2 regions of the Streptomyces sp. NPDC030245 genome follow, and region 2 is predicted to be linked to the other one. Evidence: riboswitches for the same ligand, from Rfam matches in the RefSeq annotation. Region 2 holds a riboswitch; the other holds the start of a gene.
The links. A riboswitch is a leader RNA that binds a small molecule or an ion and turns the genes downstream of it on or off. The one in region 2 is predicted to bind glycine.
Positions count from the first base shown of each region.

Region 1: another riboswitch for glycine. It lies ahead of gcvP (aminomethyl-transferring glycine dehydrogenase); the one in region 2 lies ahead of gcvT (glycine cleavage system aminomethyltransferase GcvT).

Region 1 is NZ_JBVICF010000020.1:7,484-14,821, reverse strand. It holds gene ACZ4Z4_RS37445 (hypothetical protein) at 1-169, shown strand, start outside; gene ACZ4Z4_RS37440 (DUF5999 family protein) at 476-682, shown strand; gene gcvP (aminomethyl-transferring glycine dehydrogenase) at 827-3,715, opposite strand; glycine riboswitch at 3,905-4,003, opposite strand; gene ACZ4Z4_RS37430 (PRC-barrel domain-containing protein) at 4,148-4,531, shown strand; gene ACZ4Z4_RS37425 (DNA polymerase IV) at 4,575-6,047, opposite strand; gene ACZ4Z4_RS37420 (MerR family transcriptional regulator) at 6,085-6,702, opposite strand; gene ACZ4Z4_RS37415 (bifunctional nuclease family protein) at 6,872-7,338, opposite strand, start outside.
Region 2 is NZ_JBVICF010000019.1:49,809-57,146, reverse strand. It holds gene ACZ4Z4_RS37035 (ABC transporter permease) at 1-999, opposite strand, end outside; gene ACZ4Z4_RS37030 (enhanced serine sensitivity protein SseB C-terminal domain-containing protein) at 1,319-2,086, opposite strand; gene ACZ4Z4_RS37025 (enhanced serine sensitivity protein SseB) at 2,165-2,947, opposite strand; gene ACZ4Z4_RS37020 (AAA family ATPase) at 3,007-3,684, opposite strand; glycine riboswitch at 3,846-3,950, shown strand; glycine riboswitch at 3,951-4,065, shown strand; gene gcvT (glycine cleavage system aminomethyltransferase GcvT) at 4,101-5,225, shown strand; gene gcvH (glycine cleavage system protein GcvH) at 5,284-5,661, shown strand; gene glyA (serine hydroxymethyltransferase) at 5,685-6,944, shown strand; gene ACZ4Z4_RS37000 (L-serine ammonia-lyase) at 7,106-7,338, shown strand, end outside.

The DNA of each region.
Region 1 (7,338 bases), on a different contig from region 2:
CTGCACGGACGACGGCGCCGAGGGCCCCCTCGCCGCCACCGACCTGCTGGTGCCGCTGGCGCCTGCCCCGCCCGGCATCGCGGCCCACCGCCCGCACCGCGTCGCCGAGCTGCTGCCGATGCTCAACCACCGTCTGACACCGGCACCGCTGCTGAGCTCACCCGCCTGACAGCGCCTCCGCCGCACCCCGTGCCCCGCCGCCCCGGCCGCGGGGCACAGCGCTGCCCCACCCAGGTGGACTAGCCCGGTCGGGCCACCCCGAACCACCCGAAGGGACAGGGAAGTTGGACTGAACCGTCCGGCCGGGTGATACGTCATTAAGCAGTAGGATCCGCTGCGGCAAAATCCCTGCGGATTGACGCCCGGAGGGCAACACTGGGATCGGACCGACTACAAACGGGGGGCGGTTATGAACACCGCATCGAGCCACAGGACCGACGTCACAGCCATCTCATCGCAGCGAAAGAACCCTTCCATGTGCCAGCACCAACCCGCGTGCCCGACAGCCGACTCCGCCGACCGGGAAGCCGCGCTCCTCATGGCGAGCCACCCGGAGCAGGGCTGGAGCCTGCTGTGCAACGGCGTCCTGCTCTTCGAGGACACCGGTGAGCTGCTGCCGGACGGCCAGATCATCGCCCCGCACCGACCGCTGGGCACCGACCAGGTCATGACAGCCGCCTGAGCACCGACGGCACATCCGCGCGACCGCACCACACCGCAAGTCCGCAATAGCGCACCACCGCACCACCGAACAGACGAGGGGCCGGCCCGGAGAGAACTCTCCGAACCGGCCCCGCCGCATGCCCGCTCCACACGGGCGCGGGCATCAGTCCTCGTACGCATCCAGCGGCGGGCAGGAGCAGACCAGGTTCCGGTCGCCGTACGCCTGGTCGATACGGCGCACCGGCGGCCAGTACTTGTCCGACGCCACGACACCGGCCGGGAAGACGGCCTCCTCACGGCTGTACCCGTGCTCCCACTCGCCGCTCAGCGCGGCGGCGGTGTGCGGGGCGTTCCGCAGGGGGTTGTCGTCGGCGGCCCACTCGCCCGAGCCGACCTTCTCGATCTCCCGGCGGATGGCGATCATCGCCTCGCAGAACCGGTCGATCTCGGCCAGGTCCTCGCTCTCCGTCGGCTCGATCATCAGGGTGCCCGCGACCGGGAACGACATGGTCGGCGCGTGGAAGCCGTAGTCGATGAGCCGCTTCGCGATGTCATCGACGCTGACACCGGTCGCCTTGCTGAGCGGCCGCAGATCGACGATGCACTCGTGCGCGACCAGGCCGGCCGGACCGGTGTAGAGCACCGGGTAGTGCGGCTCCAGGCGCTTGGCGATGTAGTTGGCGGAGAGCACCGCGACCTGGGTGGCGCGCTTGAGGCCCTCGCCACCCATGAGGCGCACGTACGACCAGGAGATCGGCAGGATGCCGGCGGAGCCCCACGGCGCCGCGGAGATCGGGCCGACGCCGGTCGCGGGGCCGGCCGCGGGCTGCAACGGGTGGTTGGGCAGGTACGGCGCGAGGTGCTCGCGCACACCGACCGGACCCACACCCGGACCGCCGCCGCCGTGCGGGATGCAGAACGTCTTGTGCAGGTTCAGGTGCGAGACGTCGCCGCCGAAGTGGCCCGGCTTGGCGAGGCCCACCAGGGCGTTGAGGTTGGCGCCGTCGACGTACACCTGGCCACCGGCCTCATGCACCTCCGCGCAGATGTCGGCCACGTGCTCCTCGAAGACGCCGTGCGTCGAGGGGTACGTGATCATCAGGACGGCCAGCTCGTCGCGGTGCTTCTCGATCTTGGCGCGCAGGTCCTCGACGTCGATCTCACCGTCGTCGGCGGTCTTCACGACGACGACCTTCATGCCGGCCATGACGGCGCTCGCGGCGTTCGTGCCGTGGGCGGAGGACGGGATGAGGCAGACGGTGCGCTGCTCGTCGCCGTTGGCCCGGTGGTAGCCGCGGACGGCGAGCAGACCGGCGAGCTCGCCCTGCGAACCGGCGTTGGGCTGGAGGGAGACCTTGTCGTAGCCGGTCACCTCGGCGAGCCGCTCCTCCAGCTCACGGATGAGCGTGAGGTAGCCCTGGGCCTGCTGGGCGGGCGCGAAGGGGTGCAGCTGGCCGAACTCGGGCCAGGTGACGGGCTCCATCTCGGTGGTCGCGTTGAGCTTCATGGTGCAGGAGCCCAGCGGGATCATGCCGCGGTCGAGCGCGTAGTCCCGGTCGGCGAGCTTGCGCAGGTAGCGCAGCATCGACGTCTCGGAGCGGTACTGGTGGAAGACCGGGTGCGTGAGGTAGTCGTCGCCGCGCAGCAGGGCCTCGGGCAGCGTGTCCGCGACGGAGGCGTCGAGCGCCTCGACGTCCGCGTCGACGCCGAAGGCGCCCCAGACCGCGCTGAGCTGCCGGCGCGTGGTCGTCTCGTCGCAGGACAGGGAGACGTGGTCGGCGTCGACGAGGTGGATGTTGACGCCACCCTCGCGGGCGGTGGCCACCAGCTGCGCGGCCTTGCCGGGCGCCCGCACCGTGAGCGTGTCGAAGTAGGCGCCGTGGACGACCTCGTAGCCGCCCCCGGTGAGACCGGCGGCGAGCAGGGTCGCGTAGCGGTGGGTGCGCCGCGCGATCGCCTTCAGGCCGTCGGGCCCGTGGTAGACGGCGTACATTCCGGCCATGACCGCGAGCAGCACCTGAGCGGTACAGATGTTGCTGGTGGCCTTCTCACGGCGGATGTGCTGCTCGCGGGTCTGCAACGCGAGCCGGTAGGCCTTGTTGCCGTCGGCGTCGACGGAGACGCCGACGAGCCGTCCGGGCAGGCTGCGGGCGAACTTCTCGCGGACCGCCATGTAACCGGCGTGCGGCCCGCCGAAGCCCATCGGCACGCCGAAGCGCTGCGTCGTGCCGACGGCGATGTCGGCGCCCAGCTCGCCGGGCGAGGTGAGCAGCGTCAGGGCGAGCAGGTCGGCGGCGACGGTGACGACGGCACCGAGCTCGTGGGCCTCGTCGATGAGCGGCTTGATGTCCCGCACGGCACCGGAGGCGCCCGGGTACTGGACGAGCACGCCGACGACACCGCGCTCGGCGACCTCGGCCGGAATGCCCCGGCTCAGGTCGGCGACGACGACCTCGACACCGGTCGGCTCGGCCCGGGTCTCAATCACGGCGATGGTCTGCGGCAGCGCGTCGGCGTCGACGACGAAGACGCCGTTCTTGACCTTGCCCATGCGCCGCGACAGGGCCATGGCCTCGGCGGCGGCGGTGCCCTCGTCGAGGAGCGAGGCTCCGGAGGTGGGCAGGCCGGTCAGCTCGGCGACCATGGTCTGGAAGTTGAGCAGCGCCTCCAGGCGGCCCTGCGAGATCTCGGGCTGGTACGGCGTGTAGGCCGTGTACCAGGCCGGGTTCTCCATCACGTTCCGCAGGATGACGGGCGGCGTGAAGGTGCCGTAGTACCCGAGTCCGATCATGGAGTCGAGGACCTGGTTCCGGTCGGCGAGGGAGCGCAGCTCGGCCAGCACCTCGGCCTCGGAGCGCGCGCCGGGCAGCTTCAGCGCTTCGGCGTTCTTGATCACATCCGGCACCGCGGCGGCCGTCAGCTCGTCGAGCGATCCGTACCCGACCTGGGCGAGCATCTTCGCCCGCGCTTCCGCATCGGGCCCTATGTGCCGCTGCTCGAAGGGGATGCCCTGCTCAAGCTCCGAGAGCGGGATGCGATGGGTGGCAGTCATTGCGGAGGCCTCCTGGTCTGCACGACCTGCGAGGGGTACCACGGCGCGGGTACCCGGACGGCCTCCCCCTCTGTCATCTCAACCTGAGAGCTTCACAGACCCGCCTGTTTCGACAGATCTGCTTTCACCGTCGGTGAGGAAGGGTTCCGAACGTGCCCGCCCGACGCCCGCCCTGCTTTCCAGAGTGACCTCGTCCGTGCGGTACGGGTGCCTGAGAGATTCCGGGGAGGATTTGCTCCTTCGGCGCCTCCGGGATCACCTCCCGGAGAGCTCTCCCGCACGGGGTCAGCAGCCAAGCGCCAGCCTACCAGCGAGGACCCCGGCCGTTCCCTCGAGTGGCCACCTGCCCCGAAGTGCTCTTTCGTAGTGACTACGAATGATTAAAGATGAGTTACGCCCGTTTTCGACGAGCCGCGACCAGCTGGAGGGCCCGTGCAGACCGATATCGATCCGCGCAACCTGATCGGCCGCAAGGCGTTCGACCGGAACGGGACCAAGATCGGCACGATCGACGAGGTCTACCTCGACGATGCCACCGGCGCCCCGGAGTGGGCCGCCATACGCACCGGCCTGTTCAGCCGCGACGCCTTCGTCCCGCTGGAGCCGAGCGAGCTGGCCGCGGACGGCACCCTGCACATCCCCTTCGACCGCGCCCTGATCAAGGACGCCCCGGACTTCGGCGTGGGCCGCCACCTCTCCCCCGAGCAGGAACTCCAGCTCTACCACCACTACGGCCTGGACACGACACCGCCGGACACCCCGCAGCCCCCGCCGGACCAGGACTTCGGCCGCATCGCCGGCACAGAAGCCCCCTGACCGCCGGACAGCGCCCCCCGGGCCCCAGCAGAGTGTCTTCGGATCAGCCGGGGCGCTCCACCGCCGCCCGAGCCGCTTCGGAGGCCGTTTCGAGCCCTGCTCCGGCCGCTGTCATGCGCCGCGCCCCGGCCGCGACCAACGGCAGCGGTTCAGCGGGCTCCAGCTCCGGGTCGTCCGTCCGGAACGTCCGCACCCGCCCCGGCGGCGAGTCCGGCGTCTCGAAGCGCACCGTCACCCGCCCGAGGCCGCTCCCTTGCACCCAGCCGTGCCCGTACTCGGCATGGCGCACGTCGTGCCCGGCCGGCCACCGCCGCTCGGCCGGCACCACCGCCTCCGCGGCCGGCTCCGGATCCTCCGCGGCCACTTCCCCCGCCGCCGCACCTTCGGCTCCCTCCCCCGCGGCCCCTGACACCCCCGCCTCAGCGGCCAGGGCCGCCTCGGCAGCCTGCGCCTGCGCGAAGAGGTCCTCCTGCGTGTAGTCCGCGAGCCCCGTGACGCCCACTCCGAGCAGCCGCACCCCTCCCGTGGTGTCCACGGACTCCAGCAGCCGCGCCGCGGCCTCCCGCACCACTCCCGGGTCGTCGGTGGGCCCGCGCAGCGTCTCGGACCGCGTCAGCGTCGAGAAGTCGAACCTCCGCACCTTGAGCACGATGGTCCGCCCCGAGTGCCCGGCCGCCCGCAACCGCTGCACACACCGCTCCGCGAGCCGCCCGACCTCCGTCCTGACCCGCACCCGGTCGTGGATGTCCACGTCGTACGTGTCCTCGACGCTGACCGACTTCGACTCCCGCTCGGCCACCACGGGCCGCTCGTCGTGCGCGAGCGCCATCGCGTACAGCGAGCCCCCATGGGCCTTCCCCAGCAGTCGTACGAGCTCGTCCTCACCGGCCTCCGCGAGCTCCTCGACCGTCGTGATCCCGGCCCGCCGCAAATGGTCGCCCGTAGCAGGCCCCACCCCGGGCAACGTCCGCACGGACATCGGCCCCAGCAGGGCGCGCTCCGTCCCCGGGGTGATCAGCACGAGGCCGTTCGGCTTGGCCTCCTCCGAGGCGATCTTCGCCAGCATCTTGGAGACGGCGAGCCCCACCGACCCGGCGAGCCCCGTCACCGCCCTGATGTCCGCCCGCAGCCGCTCCCCCACGGCCCTGGCCGACTCCTCGTCATCGGCGACGCCACCGGCCTCCAGGTCCACGAAGGCCTCGTCCAGGCTGAGCGGCTCCACCAGCGGCGACAGCTCCCGCAGGAGCCCCATCACCTGCTCGCTGATCTCCCGGTACAGCCCGAAGCGCGGCACGAGATACGCGGCGTTCGGCGCCAGCCTGCGGGCCTGCCCCATGGGCATCGCCGAGTGCACCCCGAAGCGCCGCGCCTCATAGGAGGCGGTCGCCACCACACCCCGCGGCCCCAGCCCGCCCACGATCACGGCTTTGCCACGCAGGCTGGGCTTCGCGGCCTGCTCCGCGGACGCGTAGAAGGCATCCATGTCCAGATGCAGGATCGTCGGGGCGCTTCTCACATCTCCGATGCTGCCCTACGCCACTGACAACGCGGCCTCAGACCGCCTTGTTGCGCCTTCGGGCCAGCTCGTCGGCCGGATTGTGCCCGATGAGCGTCTCTCCGGTGTCGATGCGCTCGCCGTGCAGCTGGGACAGCGCGGCCTCGACGTCCTGCCAGACGACCCCCACGGCGATCCCGAAGACCCCCTGCCCGCCCTGGAGCAGCTCGTGGACCTCACTGGGGGACGTGCACTCGTAGACCGTGGCGCCGTCGCTCATCAGCGTCATCCGCTCCAGGTCGCGGAACCCGCGCTCCCGCAGATGCTGCACCGTCGTACGGATGTTCTGCAACGAGACCCCGGTGTCGAGGAACCGCTTCACGATCTTGAGGACGACGACGTCGCGGAAGCTGTAGAGCCGCTGCGTCCCGGAGCCGCCCGCGGCCCGCACGCTGGGCTCGACCAGGCCGGTACGGGCCCAGTAGTCGAGCTGCCGGTAGGTGATGCCCGCGGCCGCGCACGCGGTGGGACCGCGGTAGCCGACCTGCTCGGATTGCTCGGACGTGGTGTCCCCGCTCCCCTGGACCGCCATCGGTCGATTCGGAGAGTGACCGGCCGCGCCGCCGTGGAGCGGGTACGGACCGCCCATCGCCGTACCGTCGCCGCTGCTTCTCACGCCGACCTCCCTCCTTGACCTGCCTTCTCGACGGTAGGCAGTCGCCAGGGGCTCGTCAACGATCGCCACACTCGGCACGCCGAGTGATAATCACCCTGAGAGTGGTTTCCCGTACCTCACCGCGGGGAAAGGCTAGCCGAATGGTCCCACGCGGGCCGCCGGAAGCGGCTCACTGGCTGTTGGTGCCGAAGTCCTCGGGCGAGATCTGGTCGAGGAACTCGCGGAACTTCTCCACCTCGTCCTCCTGCTCGTCGGGGATGGCGATGCCGGCGTCGTCCAGGACGCCGTCGCTTCCGAAGATGGGCGTCCCGGTGCGCAGGGCCAGCGCTATGGCGTCGGACGGACGCGCGCTCACCTCGACACCGCTGGCGAAGACCAGCTCCGCGTAGAAGACGCCTTCGCGCAGGTCCGTGATGCGCACTTCGGAGAGCTCCTGGCCCACCGCTTCCAGCACGTCCTTGAACAGGTCGTGGGTCAGCGGCCGTGCGGGTGCCATGCCCTGCTGCGCGAAGGCAATGGCGGTCGCCTCACCTGGTCCGATCCAGATGGGGAGGTACCGGTCGCCTCCCACTTCACGCAGGAGCACGATCGGCTGGTTGGAGGGCATTTCGACCCGGACACCTACGACGTCGAGCT
Region 2 (7,338 bases):
CGTCCCCTTCGGGTCGAGCGCGTCCCGCAGCCCGTCGCCGAAGAGGTTGAAGGCCAGCACGGTGATGAAGATCGTGACGCCCGGGAAGACCATGAACATCGGGTCGTGCTCGTACGTCTCGAGCGCGTCCCGCAGCATGCCGCCCCAGGAGGCCGTCGGCGGCTTCACACCGGCGCCGAGGAAGCTCAGGGCCGCCTCCGTGAGGATGTTGGTCGGGATCATCAGCGTCGCGTAGACGGTGATGGGGGCGACCAGGTTGGGCAGCAGCTCGCGGAAGAGGATGTGGCGCTTGCCGCCGCCGAGGCTGCGGGCCGCCTCCACGTACTCGCGCTCCCGGAGCGAGAGCGTCTGGCCGCGCACGATCCGGCCGACGTAGGGCCAGCCGAAGAAGCCGATGACCAGCACGAGGATGCCGACCCGCACCCCGCTGCCGGTGAGCCCGAGCAGGTCGTCCGGCAGGACGGAGACCAGCGAGATGATGAAGAGCAGCTGCGGGAACGAGAGCAGTACGTCCATCACACGGCTGATCAGCGCGTCGACCCAGCCGCCGAAGTAGCCGGCGATGATGCCGAAGAGCGTGCCGAGGGCGACGGCGACCACGGCCGCCAGGAAGGCCACGAGCAGCGAGATGCGTGCCCCGTAGACGATCCGGCTGAAGACGTCGCGGCCCTTGTTGGGCTCGACGCCGAAGAGGAAGTCGCCGCTGACCCCGCCGAACGCGCCCTTGGGGAGGTTGGTCAGCTCGTCGAGCTCCTCCTGGTGGAAGTCGTTGGGCGGATGACCGAGGAGGCTCACGATCAGGGGCGCGAAGATGGCGACCAGCACCAGGAACAGCACCGTGATGCCGCCGGCCAGGGCGACCTTGTCGCGCTTCAGGCGGTTCCAGGCGATCTGCTTGAGGGACCGGCCCTCGACCTTTTTCACCCCTGCATCAACTGCGGGGGCGACGTCCTCGGTCGGGTCCGCGTCCGCAGGTGTGTCATGCAATGGTGCCGTCATCGTGGCAGGGACCCCTCTCAACCGGTGGTGACCGGCCCGCACTTGCCGCTGTAGCGACGTGATCAGTCCGTCGTACACAGGGGGCGAAGGCCCCTGGAGCGGGAGTCTTCATCCACGTCGCGATCTGTTACCAGACTTGACGGGGAAAGGATGCGCAACCGTGATGCTGATCGGGGTGTTCCGTTATCCGGACGCGGGTGAACGAGGGCCGAACACGGGGCAGTTGGGGTGCAAGGTGTCACCGGAGCCCATAGGGCTCCACCGGCACCAGAACGGACATCGCGTCCGTCGTGGCTGCTCGGTGGCCGGTTCGCGCCGCTCAGTACTGCGCGGGGTAGCCGTAACCGCCGGCCTGGGCGGGCGCCGCCTGCGCCTCGCGGTCGTAGAACGGACGGGCGTTGGCGCGCAGCCACATCGCGACCGGGTCGTAGTCGTCGGACATCGCGACGGTCGAGACGGGCAGGCCCTCGGGGACGGCGGGGATGGACTGCTGCATCATCGCCCGGACCGCGTCGACCGACGGCGGCGACGTGTCGTACACATCCAGGCCGATGGCCAGATAGGGCGCCCCGAGCGCGGGCTGCACCCAGGCGCGGCGCAGCGAGCGCACCGCGGGGGTGCGGTGCGCGTTCTGCGTCAACAGGGCGTAGAACTGGGGGATTTCGATGCTCGGCTCGGTGAGCCGGAGCGGGCCCGCGGGCAGCAGGTCGAGGCCGGTGGCGATGCGGCGCAGGTCGAGCCAGGGGACGCCGACGCCGCCGCCGGGCGCGTGCGGGTTGAGCCAGATGCCGTAGTGGTCGGGGTAGAGGGTGCGGGCGATGTCGGTTCCGCGCACCACTTCATAGCTGCGGTTCCAGCCACTGGCGGAGAGCTCCTGGGCGGAGGTCACACAGGGTGCGTAGCCGACCCCCTCGACCTCCATGTTCCCGTACTGGGCGTCGGGGGAGCCGGCCTGGCCGTGCCAGAGCAGCATCCACACCCGGTCGGCGGCGAGGGCGCGCAGCAGTGCCTCGTACGCGTCGTAACGCCCCGGCGTCACCTGGCGCAGCAGCTGCTCCAACTGCCCGGCCGTGCCCGACGCACTCACCCGTAACCGCTCCTTCGTGACGAACTCGGTGGACCCGAGGGCTGGGCCCGTCGGACGGGCCCATGGAATGGAACCAGCTTAAGCGGCGATCCGGTGGTAGAACGGCCGCACCTTCGCACGCAGCCAGTCGCCCACCGGGTCCTGCGCCACGTCGAGCAGCACGAGGTTCACCGGCCACGGGACGGGGGCCTGTCCGAGGGCGCGGCCGAGTGCCTCCATGGGGAGCTCGCGGGCGTCGCCGTCCCAGGTGGAGAGTTCGACGCCGACGAAGAGGACCGGGTCGTCCGTCTCGATCTCGGCCAGGCAGCGGCGCGCGGTGAGCACCACGCCGGCCGCCTCGAACGCGCGGCCCGCGGCGGCGAGGAAGTCGACCGGGTCGTGCTGCCAGTCCGGTTCGTACAGCCGCACCCGGCCGCCGGTGGCGGGCCCGTCCAGCGGGGTGCGGCCGGCCCGGCAGAGCTCGGCGACGGCGGGCGGCGGCAGCGGGACGCCGACGGTGCCGTCCGGGTTGAGCGCGATGCCCAGCTGCGGGGGGAGGCCGCGGGCGAACTCCACGGCGGGCGCCACGGTGCCGCCCATCCGGTCGGCCGCGTCGCCGAGGGCCTGCCGGAACTGCTGTTCGGAGCTGAAGACGGGGACGTACGCCTGGCCGTCGATCTCCAGGGTCGGCAGGTCCAGGGTGCCGCTGTCGGGACCGCCGCCGTTCGGCAGCGGGATCCAGATGTGGCTGCGGCCCAGCACCTCGACGATCCGGCCGCCCGCCGACGCGTCGGCGCCGAGGGAGGCGGCGAGGACCTCCTCCAGTTCGTTGCCCGGCCATCCGCCGTACGGATGGGGATGTGCCTGCGCCGGAAAGTCCATCTGTCCAACCCCTGCTCGCGACCGCTCTGCCTGCGGCTCGAACCCTAGCGTCGGTGCGCTCACCGGTCGAAGGCGATCGTCCGCAGTGCCTGCGCCGCCGCCCGGTCGAGCAGCACCGCGGAGTGGCAGCCGCGCGGCAGGTCGCCGCGCTCGGTGGCGCCGACGAGGCGGCCGACCGTCCTGCGGTGGCGCGTGAACGCGTACCGCGAGACGCCTCTGCCGCGCTCGCGCTGGCCCTGGAGCGCCGTGTCCACCGGGACGTCGAGCAGCAGCAGGTGCAGGGCCGCGCCGCGGCGGGCGGCCTCGCGGGCGAGCCAGCGGCGCACCCACACCTGGGTGCCGCAGTCGTGCACGACGACGCCGGCGCCGGTGCGCAGGGCTCGGCGCAGGCCCGCGTAGTGCGCGAGGCGGACCAGGGGGCGGTAGACCGCGTAGGGCAGCAGGCGCGGCATGCGGCGGGCCCAGCGGTCTCGGGTGTCCTGGGAGTCGATGCGCGGGCCCGTGACGGCCTGCCGCATCAGCGTCGACTTTCCGCCACCGGGCAGTCCGGAGACGACGACGAGGTCACCCTCGCCGAAGGTGAGGCGGCGGGGGCTGTGGCCGGCCCGCTGCCGCAGGTCGCGGACGACGGCCACGGGGAGCGGGCCGCAGCTCTCCGCGGCGGGGGTGGCGGCCTGCTTGGGCAGCGCCACTCCCGTGGTAGTGGCAAAGACACTGGTCCTGGTGCGCACCGTGATCGGCCTCCCCGTAGCGGTCACGTACTGCTTTCCCCAGCAAGTGTAAAGAGAAGGTAATGCGGCACAAGAGCATTCCGGGCGATGCGCTCCGTATCCGGGCACGGCTCCCGGTGGACGGGGTCGCGTGCAATGATGTGCCCGCCAACTCCATACCGGCCGTTTGAATCCGCGCGGGAGAGTCCCCGGAAGGCACGCACGTGTGCCCGGGGCGCCGAAGGAGCAAGTCCCTCCCTTGAATCTCTCAGGCCCCGTACCGCGCGGGCGAGGCACATCTGAAAAGCGGGCCGCCCCCGGTGGCCCCACCCAAGGTGCAAGCCGGGCGTCCCGCATGTCGGGACACGCTCGGCGAACCTCTCAGGTTCCGATGACAGATGGGGAGGATCGACCTCGCCCGTCATGCCCTGGGAGTTCCCTTCATGAGCACTGCCCCCCGTCTGACAGCCCTCGATGCCGTGCATCGTGCGCTCGGCGCGACCATGACCGACTTCGCGGGCTGGGACATGCCGCTGCGGTACGGCAGCGAGCGCGACGAGCACAACGCCGTGCGCACCAAGGCCGGTCTCTTCGACCTCTCCCACATGGGCGAGATCACGGTCACCGGACCGGAGGCCGTGGACTTCCTGAACTTCTCGCTGGTCGGCAACATCGGCTCCGTCGGTGTCGGCCGTGCCCGCTACACGATGATCGTCGCCGAGGACGGCGGGATCCTGGACGACCTGATCGTCTACCGCCTCGGTGAGACCGAGTACCTGGTGGTCGCCAACGCCTCCAACGCCCAGACCGTGCTGGACGAGCTGAGCAATCGCGTCGAGGAGTTCGACGCCGAGGTCCGCGACGACCGCGAGGCGTACGCGCTCCTCGCCGTCCAGGGCCCCGAGTCCCCCGGCATCCTGAAGTCACTCACGGACGCGGACCTGGACGGCCTGAAGTACTACGCGGGCCTGCCGGGCACCGTCGCGGGTGTCTCCGCGCTGATCGCCCGCACGGGCTACACCGGCGAGGACGGCTTCGAGCTCTTCGTCTCCCCCGGTGACGCGGAGAAGCTGTGGAACGCGCTGATGGAGGCGGGCACGCCCGTCGGCATGGTGCCGGCCGGCCTCTCCTGCCGCGACACGCTGCGCCTGGAGGCGGGCATGCCGCTGTACGGGCACGAGCTGACCGCGGGGCTGACGCCGTTCGACGCGGGCCTGGGCCGGGTCGTCAAGTTCGAGAAGACGTCGCAGTCGGAGTCCTTCGTGGGCCGCGCGGCGCTTGCCGCCGCCGCCGAGCGCGCCGAGACCGCCCCGCCGCGCAAGCTCGTCGGCCTGATCGCCGAGGGCCGCCGCGTCCCGCGCGCGGGCTTCTCCGTGGTGGCCGACGGCAAGGTCATCGGCGAGGTCACCTCCGGCGCCCCGTCCCCGACGCTGGGCAGGCCGATCGCGATGGCGTACGTCGACGCCGAGCACGCCGCTCCGGGCACGCAGGGTGTCGGTGTGGACATCCGCGGTACGCACGAGCCCTACGAGGTCGTGGCCCTGCCGTTCTACAAGCGCCAGAAGTGACCCCCCGCACATCGTCCCCGTTCCGCAGCATCCACCCGCGTACAGGAGAATTCGACTCATGAGCAACCCCCAGCAGCTGCGTTACAGCAAGGAGCACGAGTGGCTGTCGGCCACCGAGGACGGCGTGGCGACGGTCGGCATCACCGAGCACGCGGCCAACGCGCTCGGTGACGTCGTCTTCGCCCAGCTCCCCGAGGTCGGTGACACGGTGACCGCGGGCGAGTCCTGCGGCGAGCTGGAGTCGACCAAGTCGGTCAGCGACCTCTACTCCCCGGTCAACGGCGAGGTCGTCGCCGCCAACCAGGACGTCGTCGACGACCCCTCGCTGGTCAACTCCGCCCCGTTCGAGGGCGGTTGGCTGTTCAAGGTGCGCATCACGGACGAGCCGGCCGATCTGCTCTCCGCCGATGAGTACACCGCCTTCACCGCCGGCTGACCCATACCGATAGGGATCGTGTGATGTCGCTTCTGAACACCCCTCTCCACGAGCTGGACCCGGACGTCGCCGCCGCCGTCGACGCCGAGCTCCACCGCCAGCAGTCCACCCTGGAAATGATCGCCTCGGAGAACTTCGCTCCGGTCGCCGTCATGGAGGCCCAGGGCACCGTCCTCACCAACAAGTACGCCGAGGGCTACCCCGGCCGCCGCTACTACGGCGGCTGTGAGCACGTGGACGTCGCCGAGCAGATCGCGATCGACCGGCTCAAGGAGCTGTTCGGCGCCGAGTACGCCAACGTCCAGCCGCACTCCGGCGCCTCCGCGAACCAGGCCGCCCTCTTCGCGATCGCCCAGCCCGGCGACACGATCCTCGGCCTCGACCTGGCGCACGGCGGCCACCTCACCCACGGCATGCGCCTGAACTTCTCCGGCAAGCAGTTCAACGTGGTCCCCTACCACGTCGACGAGGCCGGTCTGATCGACATGGCCGAGGTCGAGCGCCTGGCCAAGGAGAACAACCCGAAGGTGATCATCGCGGGCTGGTCGGCCTACCCGCGCCACCTGGACTTCGCCGAGTTCCGCCGGATCGCCGACGAGGTCGGCGCGAAGCTGTGGGTCGACATGGCGCACTTCGCCGGGCTCGTCGCCGCGGGTCTGCACCCGAACCCGGTGCCGTACGCGGACGTGGTGACCTCCACCACACACAAGACGCTCGGCGGCCCGCGCGGCGGCATCATCCTGGCCCGCAGCAAGGACTTCGCGAAAAAGCTGAACTCCGCGGTCTTTCCCGGCTTCCAGGGCGGCCCGCTGGAGCACGTGATCGCGGCCAAGGCCGTCTCCTTCAAGGTCGCCGCCTCGGAGGAGTTCAAGGAGCGCCAGCAGCGCACGCTGGACGGCGCCCGCATCCTCGCCGAGCGCCTGGTCCAGGACGACGCGAAGGGCGTCGGCGTCGACGTCCTGTCCGGTGGCACGGACGTGCACCTGGTCCTCGTCGACCTGCGCGACAGCGAGCTGGACGGCCAGCAGGCCGAGGACCGCCTCCACGAGGTCGGCATCACGGTCAACCGCAACGCCGTCCCGAACGACCCGCGCCCCCCGATGGTCACCTCGGGTCTGCGGATCGGCACCCCGGCGCTCGCCACGCGCGGCTTCCAGGAGGAGGACTTCCGCGAGGTCGCCGACATCATCGCCGAGGCCCTCAAGCCGGGCTTCGACGCGGACGCCCTCAAGGCCCGGGTGACCGCTCTGGCCGACAAGCACCCGCTGTACCCCAACCTGTAGCATTTTCGTACGCTTTCCTTCGTACGAAACGACGGGGCACCGCGCACACTGGAAGTGAACACAGTGAGTGCGGTGCCCCGGCTCATGCCCCGGCTCACGCCCCGCTCTCTGCACCACCCCGGCAGACAACGGCGTCCACCAACCACCTTTTGGAGTTCTCCGTGGCCATCTCGGTCTTCGACCTGTTCTCGATCGGCATCGGCCCGTCCAGCTCCCACACGGTCGGTCCGATGCGCGCGGCCCGCATGTTCGCGAGCCGCCTCAAGAACGAGGGCCTGATGGCCCACACCGCCGCGATACGGGCGGAGCTGTACGGCTCGCTCGGCGCCACCGGCCACGGCCACGGCACCCCCAAGGCCGTCCTGCTCGGCCTGGAGGGCGAGTCGCCCCGCAC